One region of the Cronobacter muytjensii ATCC 51329 genome, then DNA from elsewhere that is predicted to be linked to it. Evidence: predicted binding sites of a transcription regulator. Region 1 holds the regulator's gene; the other holds the start of a gene.
The links. The regulator sigma-54, encoded in region 1, starts transcription at its own class of promoters, with help from an activator protein. The targets are predictions, from matches to a motif close to GTTGGCACANNTTTCGCTNT.

Region 1 (4,211 bases):
CAGCAGCACGACAGGCAGGTTATCGACGCAGTAGAACCCCATATCTTCCAGTGCACGCAGGGCGACCGATTTCCCTGACCCTGAACGTCCACTGACGATCATCAGAACCATCTGCTGTTTCTCCACACTTCAGACCGGTTAACCGGCGCCTCCTGGATTGTGCCTTTCAGCACGGTCATTCACTCTCTTCACTGGTTTCAGTGATTATCTGGTAGAGCTCTTCATCGCTTTGCGCGGCACGCAGACGACGGCAAATCGTTTTGTCCGCCAGTCTTTTAGCCACCAGCGACAGCGTATGCAGATGCGTTTTGGTTTGATCCGCCGGCACCAGCAGCGCGAAGAGGAGATCGACAGGCTGGTTATCGATGGCGTCAAAAGCAATCGGCGTTTCGAGCTGGACGAAAACGCCTACGGCGCGCAGCGTATCTTCTTCAAGCTTGCCGTGCGGAATGGCGATGCCGTTGCCGATCCCGGTACTTCCCATCCGCTCACGGGTAAGGATCGCTTCAAACACTACCTGCGGCGGCAGGCTAAGCTGCTTTGCCGCCAGCTCGCTGATAATCTCCAGGGCGCGTTTTTTACTCTGGCAGTGTACGCCGCTGCGGGTGCATTCCTGGTTTAAAACATTGCTCAATGGCAGAGCGGAATCATTATTCATCATAATTTCACCTAAGCGTTCTCTGGTGCGACGACCCGCCAGACGGGCCGGGCCGTCGATGTCCCAGCGAAACGCCCGGACAATTAATGTTGTTTCAGTTTATCTTTGTGTTTAGTGAGCTGCCGCGCCAGTTTATCAATCAAACCGTCGATGGCGGCGTACATATCCTGGCCTTCCGAACTGGCATGCAGCTCCCCGCCGTTCACATGCAGGGTGGCGTCGGCGATTTGCGTCACCTTTTCCACCTTCAGCACAATATAGACCTGATTAATCCTTTCGAAATACTGCTCCAGCTTGGCGAATTTGGTGGTGACAAACTCGCGCAGCGCTTCGGTGATTTCGACGTTATGTCCTGTGATGTTGAGCTGCATAGTGTCTTCCTTATCGGTTGAGTCAGACCAGCTGTTTGCGCTGGTTTGACGGCGGTATGGATAAAGACTCTCGATACTTCGCAACGGTACGGCGGGCCACCATGATCCCCTGCTCTGACAGCATAGACGTCAGTTTGCTGTCGCTTAAGGGTTTCGCGGGGTTTTCCGCTGCAATCAACTTCTTCACCAGCGCGCGAATAGCCGTGGACGAGGCTTCGCCGCCGCCCTCGGTGTTCACGTGACTTGAGAAGAAATACTTCAATTCGAAAATGCCGCGCGGGCTGTGCAGATATTTTTGGGTAGTAACGCGGGAGATAGTGGACTCATGCATCTCCACCGCCTGGGCGATATCCGCCAGCACCATCGGCTTCATATACTCTTCGCCCTGTTCGAAGAACGCCTGCTGCTGTTCAACGATGCAGCGGCTGACGCGCAGCAGCGTGTCGTTACGGCTTTCCAGGCTTTTAATCAGCCATTTCGCCTCTTGCAGGTTGCTGCGGATGAACTGGTTGTCAGATTCATTACGCCCGCTATTAGACATCGCGGCGTACTGCTGATTGATTTTGAGCCGGGGAATGCTGTCGGAATTGAGTTCCACTACCCAACGGCCATTATGCTTGCGCACCAGCACGTCCGGGATGACATATTCCGGCTCGCCAGTCTGGATAGACTGGCCGGGACGCGGATCGAGCGACTGGATCAGGTTCACCGCTTCTTTCAGCACATCCTCTTTCAGGCGCGTGACGCGCATCAGGCTGCGAAAGTCATGATTGGCTAACAGGTCGAGGTGATCGCTGACTATCTGCCGCGCCTGCGCCAGAAAGGGCGTGTCGGCGCTGAACTGCGAAAGTTGTATCAACAGGCAGTCGCGCAGATCGCGGGCGGCGACGCCGACCGGATCGAAACGCTGCACGCGCTTGAGCACAGCCTCAATCTCTTCGGGGCCGATATCGTCATCGTTGTCGCCCATGCCGTCGAGAATATCCTGCACCGTGACGGTGAGGTAGCCGGTGTCGTCCACCGCGTCGACGATCGCTGTGGCGATCGCGCGGTCGGTATCGGAAAAGGGCGTCAGTTGCACCTGCCACATCAGGTAATCCTGAAGGCTCTGGGTCGTTTCGCCCTGATAGACCGGCAGTTCGTCGTCGATATAGTCGGTGCCCGTGCCTGACGGCGTGCCGGCGGTGTAGATTTCGTCCCAGCTGGCGTCAAGCGGCAGCTCGTCCGGCATCTCTTTTTGCTCCAGCGCTTCGGCGGTATCCAGCCCTTCGTTGTCCTGCGTTTCCTGAGTGGCAATTTCGTCGTGAATGTCGGTTTGCTCAAGCAGGGGATTAATTTCCAGCGCCTGTTGCAACTCCTGCTGGAGTTCCAGCGTGGACAACTGCAACAAGCGAATGGCCTGCTGCAACTGCGGCGTCATGGCGAGCTGTTGGCTAAGCCTTAGTTGCAAACCTTGCTTCATATTCAGAGCAAAAATCCTCAGGTGTAAACGTCAAATAAGACCTGTCGCGGCGGGGCGCGCTGGGTGGCGCGCCGTTTCTGCCTGTTGCTCTACCCTATCAGAGTCTGAACTCTTCCCCAAGATATACGCGTTTAACCTGTTCATCCTGCAGAATATCGTCGGGCGTGCCGTGGGCGATAAGGTGCCCCTGGCTGACGATATAGGCGCGCTCGCACACCGCCAGCGTTTCACGCACGTTATGGTCGGTGATAAGCACGCCAAGGCCGCTGTCGCGCAGATGCTCAATGATACGTTTGATATCGATAACCGAAATCGGGTCGACGCCCGCAAAGGGTTCGTCAAGCAGGATGAATTTCGGGTTCGCCGCCAGCGCGCGGGCAATCTCCACGCGACGGCGTTCGCCGCCGGAGAGCGACTGGCCGAGGCTGTCGCGCAGATGGTCGATATGGAACTCTTCCATCAGCTCTTTGGCACGATCTTCGCGCTGCTCGGCGCTGAGATCGTCGCGAATTTGCAGAACGGCCATCAGGTTGTCGTAGACGCTCAGACGGCGGAAAATGGACGCCTCCTGCGGCAGATAACCGATGCCGCGACGCGCGCGGGCGTGCAGCGGCAGCAAGCTGATATCTTCGTCATCAATAATGATGTTGCCGGCGTCGCGCGGCACAATGCCCACGACCATGTAGAACGTGGTGGTTTTACCCGCGCCGTTCGGGCCAAGCAGGCCGACAATCTCGCCTGAGTTCACCGTCAGGCTGACATCTTCCACTACGCGGCGGCCCTTGTAGGCTTTCGCCAGGTGTTTCGCAATGAGTGTTGCCATAAGGGTTTAGTTGCTCTTGTTCTGATTCGGCGCCTGAGCGGCGTTGTCTTTATTCTGCAGCTGCGACGGCACCAGTACGGTGGTCACGCGTTTGCCTTTCTCGCTGAACGCCTGCATTTTCTGCTCTTTCACGAGATAGGTGATTTTGTCGCCTTTGATATTGCTGTCGAGCTGCTCAAGGTAGGCGTTGCCGGTCAGCACGACGAAATCGTTTTGCAGCTCGTAGTGCATCGTTGAGGCATGGCCTTTAACCGGTTTGCCGTTGTCCTGCATCTGGTAGAAAGTGGCAGGATTACCGTAACCGTCAATCACCTCTTTGCCTTTCTCACCGCCAGGGCGCGTGACGACGACTTTGTCAGCGTTGATTTTAATCGTGCCCTGCGTCACCACGACATTGCCGGTAAACGTCACCACGTTGCCCTGCATGTCCAGCGACTGCTGGTCAGATTCTATATGGATAGGCTGTTCGGTATCGCCCGTCAGCGCGAACGCCGGGAAGCCTGCCGCCAGCAGCGTACTGGTCAGTACGACATTAAGGCTGAGTTTGTTTATTCTGGATTTCATAGGAGGTTCTAACCTTTTCAATCAGCTCGGCATTTTTGCTGCGAAGGTTCCCGCGCATTTTCAGGCCGCTGGAATTAAAGCTGGTGCCGTAAAGAGTGACAAGCGTATCAGAGGTAACATCCTGGGTGACCAGGTTGATCTCTGCCTTGTCGGTCGTAATTTTGCGCAACTGCGAATCCGGCGTCAGCGCGTTCACTTCCACATGACCGGTCAGGTAGAGCATTCTGTCATTGGTCAGTTTGGCACGATCCGCTTTGACCGACCAGGTCGGCACTTTGTTGGTATCAAAGGTGGTCATCACCGGCTGTGTAAACCAGGAGACGCCGTCTTCTG
Region 2 (4,211 bases), 680 kb from region 1:
CGCGGCGAGTTTTATACCCAGGACGGCGTCCTTGTCGCCTCGACCGTGCAGGAAGGCGTGATGAGAAAGCGCGGGTAAGGTTGGCGCGCCGTTTGCCGAACAGCGGGTGCGCTGCGCTTAGCCGCCCAGCGAATAACCGTTTGAAGATGGGGCTCGGTGGGTAAGCGAAGCGCCCCACCCTTGCCAGACGTCACCCTTTCCAAAGCTTGCCATTTCCGGCCTCCCCCATAAAAAACAAAACCTCCCGCGCGCGGGAGGTTTTTTTATGCTCGCAATCACAACGATCAGGCGTTGTACGCGTTCTCGCCGTGGCTGTTCACGTCCAGACCTTCGCGCTCCTGCTCTTCAGAGACGCGCAGCCCAACGGTCATGTCCGCCACTTTGTAGGCGATAAACGCCACCACGCCAGACCACACCACGGTAATGGCGATACTTTCAAGCTGCACCAGCACCTGATGGCCCATCGTCACACCCTCGGCGTAACCGACGCCACCGAGCGACGTGGAGGCGAAGATACCGGTGAGGATACAACCTACGATGCCGCAGACGCCATGTACGCCGAACACATCGCACGGGTCATCAACGCGCAGCCAGCGCTTCAGCATGGTCACGCCCCACAGACCCGCAAGGCCCGCCGCGATACCGACAATCAGCGAACCGCCGACGCCGATATAACCACATGCAGGCGTCACGCCGACCAGCCCGGCGATAGCGCCGGAGCATGCGCCCAGCAGAGAAGGCTTGCCGCGCAGCGCCCATTCGCCAAACACCCAGGCAAGGATGGCCGCCGCCGTCGCAACAACGGTATTCACAAAGGCCAGACCGGCGATTTCGTTCGCGGCGCTGGCGGAGCCGGCGTTAAAGCCGAACCAGCCGAAATAGAGGATTGCGGTGCCGGTAAAGACCATCGGCAGGTTATGCGGTTTGAATGCCTCTTTGCCGAAACCGACACGTTTGCCAACCAGATACGCGCCCACCAGGCCCGCCACCGCCGCGTTAATATGCACCACGGTACCGCCCGCGAAATCCAGCGCGCCATGAGAGGCCAGCAGACCGCCGCCCCACACCATGTGCGCAATCGGCACGTAAGAGAACGTCAGCCACACCACCACGAAAATCACCACCGCCGAGAAGCGAATACGTTCCGCCAGCGCGCCGACGATAAGCCCCACGGTAATGCACGCAAACGACCCCTGGAAGGCGACGTGGATGTACTGATAGAAGCTGCCCATCAGATCCGTAATTTTGATGCCTTTCAGCATGATCCAGTCGACATTGCCGAAAAAGCTGCCGCCAGCGCCAAACGCCAGCGAATAGCCGTATACCACCCAGAGCACGCACACCAGCGCAAAAGCGACGGAGATCTGCGTCAGCATCGACAACACATTTTTCGCGCGGATCAGACCGCCGTAAAAGAGCGCAAGGCCGGGGATTGTCATAAACAGCACCAGCGCGGTGCTTATCATCATAAAGGCGTTATCGGCTTTATCCGCCACCGCAGGCGCCGCCAGCGCGAAGCCGGGCAGCAGAGCAAGCAGGCCGAAACCAGATTTGAGGGCTGTGTGTTTCATCTTTTCCATTCCTGTTACGGTTGGCCAGAAATCAGAGTGCCGCTTCGTCGGCTTCGCCGGTACGAATACGAATCACGCGTTGCAGTTCGGCGACGAAAATTTTGCCGTCGCCAATTTTACCGGTCCACGCGGCTTTGCTGACCACGTCGATCACTTCATCAAGCTGATCGTCGGCGATCGCCACGTCGATTTTTACTTTGGGCAGAAAATTCACGCTGTACTCGGCGCCGCGGTAAAGCTCGGCATGGCCCTTCTGACGCCCGAACCCTTTCACCTCAGTGACGGTAAGGCCCTGAATGCCAATGGTGGAAAGTGCTTCACGCACGTCTTCCAGTTTGAACGGTTTGATTACCACGGTAACCAGCTTCATAGATCCCCTCCAGTCAGAATTGGGTAATGCGGCAGCGATGTTGAACGGATAAAGCAAGCAGCGTGCCAGGAATGAAAAAGCGCGCGGCGGCGGCGAGGAGATGGGAAAGGAAGCGCAGCGCAGCGCGGTGCGCGGGTGCCAGAAAGCAAAAACGCACCATGCCAGTGCAGGGTGCGTTGCATTTTTGCACCACTAACGATGAGTGTTAGCAGAACGCGTTGTTTTGGTGCATCAGGCGCTGAGCGACTCCTCCTGCGCAGCGGCCTGAAGCTCTTCACCGGCCAGCTGTAGCTGATACATCTGCCAGTAACGCCCGCGCGCTTCCAGGAGCGCCTGATGGCTGCCCCGCTCCACTGCCTGACCGCGATGCAGCACCAGAATGGTGTCCGCTTCCACGATAGTCGAGAGGCGGTGCGCTATCACCACAAGGGTGGTGTGCTGGCGAATAGCGCCGAGCGCCTGCTGAATGGCCTGCTCGGTGCCGGAATCGATATTGGCGGTCGCTTCATCGAGGATCAGGATTTGCGGCGCGTCCACCAGCACGCGCGCCAGCGCCAGCAGTTGTTTCTGCCCGACCGAGAGATTATTGCCCTGCTCGCCAAGACGCGTATAAATGCCGTCGCTCATGCCGCGCGCCAGCTCCGCCAGTTGCACAGTTTCCAGCACCTCCCAGACGCGCGCTTCGTCTATCTCACGTCCAAGCGTCACGTTGGCAAAGAACGAGTCGGCCAGCACGACAGGATCCTGCTGCACCATCGCCACGCCTTTACGCAGCACGCCGTGGCTGAGCGAGGCAAGCGGGCGTCCATCAAGGCGAATTTCGCCTGCGGTCAGCGGGTAGTAGCCCATCAGCAGGCTCGCCAGCGTGCTTTTACCACTGCCGGTATGCCCGACCAGCGCCACAAAATGGCGGGACGGCACCGAAAGCGAGATATCCTTCAGCACCAGTTGATCGTCGCGATAGGCGAACGAGACATTATCCACGTCAATCGCCCCGCTTGAGAGAGGCCGCTCGTCGTGGCCGTAATTCTGCCGCGGTCTGTCCATCAGCTCGAAGACGCGCTCGCCCGCCACCAGCGCCTGCTGCAAAATAGACTGTTGCGTCGTAAGCTCAATCAGCGGCTCGTTAAGGCGGCCCAGATAGCTGATAAACGCATACAGCACGCCCACTTCAATCGTGCCAACGGACGTGAACCCAAACAGCATCAGCAGCCCGCACAGCACCAGCGCGGAAAAGAGGCTCAACAGCGGGCGCAGCAAAAACCCGTCCAGGCGCAACGTCTGCATGCGCGCCAGGTAGTGCGAATGGCTGGCAGCATTCATGCGTTCGCCAAACCGCGACTGCTGGCGAAACTGCTGAATAACATTCATACCACTGATGACTTCATTAAAGCCGTCGTTGATATCAGCAAGATATGTCCGCACCCGGCGCACAATCGGCGTGCTGTAGCGCTGGTAAATCGTCATAACAATGAGTACCGCCGGGAAAATGGTGATGGCCACCAGCGCCATGCGCCAGTCGAGGCTGAACATCGCCACCAGCATCGCGCCAATCAGCGCGGCGCTGCGCAGCACCGTCGCGACCACGGTGACATAAAGATCGCGTATCACTTCGGTATCGTTGGTGACGCGCGAAATTAACTGGCCCACCGGTTGGGTGTCGAACGCGCTGAGCGGCTGGCGCAGCGCGGCGTCCATCACATCGGTTCGCAGCTGTTGCACCACGCCGACCGCCGCCTGGTTAAACAACAGCGCCTGCCAGTAGTGCAGCCCCGCCGCGAGGATTTGCAGCAGCACATACGCGAACGCGAGCCCGGCCACGAGCCCCAGCGGCAGCTGGTTTTTCGCCACCAGGTTGTCGATGAAGTAGCTGATAAGCGCGGGCCCGGTGACTTCCGCCGCCGCCGCGACCCACAGCATGATCACTGCGCCGCCGAGCGGTTTACGCCACAGCGAGCCATAGGCCAGCAGACGCCGCAGCGTCGACCAGCTCTGTCCTGGATTACGCATTCAGCGCCTCCTCGTCATTCTCATCCGGCGCGTCATCCAGCGCCGCTTCGAGCTGCTGATAGCGATACATATCACGATACCAGCCCGGCTGCGCCGCCAGCGCCTCATGACGCCCGCGCTGCGCCACCTGTCCGTGCTGGAGCACGAGGATTTCGCTGGCCTCGGTTAACGCCGAGAGCCGGTGCGCGCTGATGATTACCGTGCGGTTTTCGCCCCACTGGCGCAGGTTATGCAGAATTTGATGTTCGGTGCGGCCATCG

Region 2: glnK (P-II family nitrogen regulator) is a predicted target of sigma-54. The motif match lies at 1,992-2,011, and genes of this name have one in related genera.

The regions. Positions count from the first base shown of each region.
Region 1 covers NZ_CP012268.1:3,584,179-3,588,389, reverse strand. The annotation lists gene rapZ (RNase adapter RapZ) at 1-111, opposite strand, end outside; gene ptsN (PTS IIA-like nitrogen regulatory protein PtsN) at 176-661, opposite strand; gene hpf (ribosome hibernation promoting factor) at 742-1,029, opposite strand; gene rpoN (RNA polymerase factor sigma-54) at 1,052-2,491, opposite strand; gene lptB (LPS export ABC transporter ATP-binding protein) at 2,589-3,314, opposite strand; gene lptA (lipopolysaccharide ABC transporter substrate-binding protein LptA) at 3,321-3,878, opposite strand; gene lptC (LPS export ABC transporter periplasmic protein LptC) at 3,847-4,211, opposite strand, start outside.
Region 2 covers NZ_CP012268.1:2,902,294-2,906,504, forward strand. The annotation lists gene tesB (acyl-CoA thioesterase II) at 1-78, shown strand, start outside; gene amtB (ammonium transporter AmtB) at 285-1,571, opposite strand; gene glnK (P-II family nitrogen regulator) at 1,603-1,941, opposite strand; gene AFK63_RS13455 (SmdB family multidrug efflux ABC transporter permease/ATP-binding protein) at 2,173-3,951, opposite strand; gene AFK63_RS13460 (SmdA family multidrug ABC transporter permease/ATP-binding protein) at 3,944-4,211, opposite strand, start outside.